DNA from 2 places in the Acetobacter sp. KSO5 genome. Region 1 is predicted to be linked to the other one. Evidence: riboswitches for the same ligand, from Rfam matches in the RefSeq annotation. Region 1 holds a riboswitch; the other holds the start of a gene.
The links. A riboswitch is a leader RNA that binds a small molecule or an ion and turns the genes downstream of it on or off. The one in region 1 is predicted to bind cobalamin.
Positions count from the first base shown of each region.

Region 2: linked by a shared signal. The riboswitch ahead of ACHQGU_RS04125 (TonB-dependent receptor plug domain-containing protein) and the one ahead of cobG (precorrin-3B synthase) in region 1 are both predicted to bind cobalamin.

Region 1 covers NZ_CP172014.1:2,560,743-2,562,931, forward strand. Annotated here, with positions in the region: gene cobG (precorrin-3B synthase) at 1-1,135, opposite strand, end outside; cobalamin riboswitch at 1,262-1,506, opposite strand; gene ACHQGU_RS11485 (aldo/keto reductase) at 1,628-2,189, shown strand, end outside.
Region 2 covers NZ_CP172014.1:901,174-903,362, forward strand. Annotated here, with positions in the region: gene glnA (type I glutamate--ammonia ligase) at 1-769, shown strand, start outside; cobalamin riboswitch at 893-1,117, shown strand; gene ACHQGU_RS04125 (TonB-dependent receptor plug domain-containing protein) at 1,242-2,189, shown strand, end outside.

The DNA of each region.
Region 1 (2,189 bases):
CCACGCCATAGCCCTCACTCCCGGCAACCAGCGTGACCGTTGCGACACCGGGATGCGCACAGCCCTTACGACAACCCGATACATGCAGATCGGCTTTATCCGGCAGGAACGGCGCAAGGGCCAGCGCATCGCGTCCCACATCTCCAGCAGCCTGTGCACATCCCGGCGCACCAATGCAGGCATAAACGCGCAGGCGTGCATCATCAGGATGCGTGATCATTCCGGAAATTTCAGGATTTTTTTCCAGACCGGAAAAAACCAGCCCAGACCATGCCGTCATCCGCAACAGGCCATCTCCTTGCTGCGCAACGTGCGCACAGGCGCGAAGCGTTGCGGCGGTCAGACGCCCTAGCGGCGCTACCGCAGCATAAGCTGAGCCTGTCAGATGGCCCGCCCGCGCGGCAAGGAGGCTTCCGTTCTGCATTTCTGCCCCGGAGGCTGACACGCCCCTCAGTCCGATTTCTGCAAACAGCTGTTTCCCGATAGCTGGCTCGCGAAGAGGCCGCTGCGTTTCACCGCGTTTTACAAAAGCCTCTGCCAGAGCAAGGGTTGTCTGCACGGCCTCCTGCGCGATCTGCGGCTCTGAGCAGCCACTCCCACACACCACGCGCCAGCCAGCCTCTGTGGGGACGGAACTTCCCACCGCCTGAAGCATAATATCGGCACGCAGAGAGCCTGTCGGGAAAAACCCTCCGCCATCAACGCAAAAACCAAATTTATCAGGCAGGGCAGAAAGAGACGGATGATTTATCAAGCCGTTCCGCAGAGCGTCAGCACACAGCATAGTCTCTGTCGCACAGGCAGGATCTTTCCCCGCCAGAGGAGAAACCTGAAGAGCAAGGCGTCGCTCGGCTTCCGGGTCAGCCTGCCCCAGACCAGCCGCGATCATCCGCTGCGGGAAAGCCTGCGCGGCCTCCAGACTAAAGCCGCGCAGTTGCACGTTGCCCCGGTTGGTCAAGCTGATCTGCCCATTGCCGTCCTGTTCCGCGACATCTGCCAGCAGATAGGCCTGTGCTGCTGTCATCCGGCCCAGAGGCGGACGCACGCGCACCAGCCAGCCGTCCGCCGCCTGCATGGGCGCAAACAGGCCGGGACACCATCCTTTGACCACAGGTGCAGAAAATGCGGCCGACATGAACACCCTTCAGGCAACACACCGCACAAAACGGCATGGGGGTGCAGTTCCAAGGCCGCCCGGACAAGCCAGACGGTAGCGCGCATCGCAACGCGCCATCACGCACCGGACACCCCGCCAGGCATGACACTCCAGAAATCAGATGGCAGGTCTCCTGGCTGATGACACAAAACCACCGGTTTTCCGGGGGTTCTCACTCGTTCCATACCTTCCCGGAGAAGTCCCCAGTGGTACAACACCCTGTAGCAGAGTGCTGGAACAAGCCTGATGTCACATACAGTTGCGGGGGCAGCGACGGCCAAGAAACAGCGGAGTTCTCACCGTACTTCCCTTTTCATCCCAAAGCGGGAACCATCGCGTCCTGTTAAGCAGGCTCTCCGGGAGATGTCAAAACACTGTGTACGCAGCCCTGCACTCTTGAAACAAAGGCCCTGAGCCGTCAGCTCTCAAGGGGCTCATACCTTACCCGCCACACGCACGGAGAACAGAATGATGCAGTATCGCCAGCTCGGTCGGTCCGGCCTGCGTATTTCCGCCTTTACCCTTGGCACCATGACATTCGGGGGCAAAGGCTCTTTTGCCAAAACCGGCAATACCGATACAGCGGGGGCCCGCCGCCTGATTGATCTGTGTCTGGATGCTGGCATCAACATGTTTGATACAGCAGACGTCTATTCCTCCGGAGAGTCTGAAACCATTCTGGGAGAAGCCCTGAAAGGCCGCTCGCAGGAAACTCTGGTGACGACCAAAGCCCGCTTCCGCATGCAGGACGGCCCGAATGGAGAAGGCTCTTCCCGCCTGCATCTGATTGCCGCGTGTGAAGCCAGCCTGAAGCGTCTGGGCCGGGACCATATTGATCTGTACTATCTGCATGAATGGGACGGCCTCACCCCACTGGATGAAACGCTGGAAGCGCTGGATACCCTGACCCGTGCGGGCAAAATCCGCTATGCAGGCGTTTCCAATTTCTCTGCATGGCAGGTGATGAAAACGCTTTCCGTCGCTGAACGGAACAGGCTGATTGCCCCTGTCTCCCAGCAGATTTATTACTCCC
Region 2 (2,189 bases), 1.6 Mb from region 1:
AGTCGCACAGTCTCAGCATGAGCTGGGCACCAAGTTCGACACGCTGGTCCGCTCTGCCGACTTCATGCAAATCTACAAATACTGCGTGCACAACGTGGCCCATTCCTATGGCAAGACCGCCACGTTCATGCCGAAGCCGATCTATGGCGATAACGGCTCTGGCATGCATGTTCACCAGTCCATCTGGAAAGACGGCAAACCGACGTTTGCAGGCAATGGCTATGCGGACCTGTCCGATACCGCCCTGTATTACATCGGTGGCATCATCAAACATGCCAAGGCGCTGAACGCCTTCACCAACCCGTCCACCAACTCCTACAAGCGTCTGATCCCGGGCTTTGAAGCTCCGGTGCTGCTGGCTTACTCTGCGCGCAACCGCTCTGCGTCCTGCCGTATTCCGTATGCCACCAACCCGAAAGCCAAGCGCGTTGAAGTCCGCTTCCCGGACCCGACGGCCAACCCGTACCTGGCGTTCTCCGCCATGCTGATGGCTGGTATCGACGGCATCAAGAACAAGATCCACCCGGGCGATGCCATGGACAAGGATCTGTATGACCTGCCGCCGGAAGAACTGAAGCAGATCCCGACGGTTGCCGGCTCCCTGCGTGAAGCGCTGGAAGCTCTGGCCGCTGACCATGAGTTCCTGCTGGCTGGTGGCGTGTTCACCAAAGACCAGATCGAAAGCTACCTGACGGTGAAGTGGGAAGACGTGTATCGCTTTGAACACACGCCTCACCCGGTTGAGTTCGAAATGTACTACTCCGTCTGATCCCTCTCCTTTAGAGGTTCAGTCGATCAGGAACGCGGCCTTCTTCGGAGGGCCGCGTTTTTTTGTGCCTGCGCTCGGGCTGCACTGTGCCTTTTGGGTGATTGACTCGGCGGGGTGAGGCGATAAGACAACGCCTGTGATGGTTTCCCCCACACAAGGGAATGAAAAGGGAACCGGGTGCAGGCCTCGCTGGCCTTAGTCCCGGGCTGTCCCCGCAACTGTAAGCGGTATGGCTGAGTAGTCCGGACGCAAGGCGTTCGGCCCACTGGAGATGGTGTTTTTCCGGGAAGGGATTGCTCAGCTGCGACGCCGCAAGCCAGGAGACCTGCCATCCAGCAAGTGGTTGCGACCAGGAAACGCCAGTCGGGGTGTGTTGGCGTGCGTAACTGAGTTCTGCCCCGGCTACTGTGCCGTATGGGGCAGGCCGGAGACGCTGTCCTGTGGCAACGGCTGACCACAGGATACGAGTATTATGACCTTCCTTCGTTGCGTGCTGACAACCTCCACCATTCTGGCTGTGGCTGGCTATGGCGGGGTAGCGCAGGCTGCTGCCCTTTCTGATGCACAGACGCCCTCAGGCAAATCTCAGGCACATAAAGCCGCCTCTTCCGGCAAGACTCTGAAAGGTCGGGCCGGTGCAGCGGCTCAGCAGCCGGTCGGCACGGCACCAGCGGGGCGTACAGTTGTCTCGCTTAGCCCGTCGCAGGGATTGCCGGAAGTGGTTACGGTCAGTGCGTTGCGCAGGCCGGTGCGGGCGGATGATGTGGGCTCCAGCGTCACCGTGGTCACAGATGAGCAGATTGCCACCCAGCAGCGGCGCACGCTGCCCGATATTCTGGCGCGTCAGCCGGGGCTGAATGTGGTGCGGTCCGGCGGCTTTGGCGGCACAACGTCCATTTTCATGCGCGGTTCAAACGCCAATGACGTGAAGGTGCGTATTGATGGCATGGACATCAATGATGGCAGTTCCGCCGATAATGCGTTTGATGCCGGGCAGTTTGTAACGGACGGTATTGGCTCCATTGAAATTCTGCGTGGCCCGCAGAGCGGCCTGTATGGCGCAGATGCCATGGCCGGGGTGATTGATATCAACACCAAACAGGGCGAAGGGCGCTTCAAACCGTTTGTGCGGATTGAGGGTGGGTCTTACGGCACGTTCAATCAGGCCTTCGGCGCGTCCGGCAGCAGCGGGCGGTTCCATTATAATGTCGTGTTGTCCCATTACCGCACCGACGGTTTTCATGAAGTCCCGCGTTATATTGAGCGGTATAATGAGGCCAATCGTGCCCAGCGCCGCGCGGGCGACCGGAATGATAACCGCAGCGCAAACGTCAAACTCGGTTATGATGTCACGCATAATTTTGATCTTGGTCTGACGGCGCGCCTGATACAGGCCAATTATCATACCTTCACATCGTAT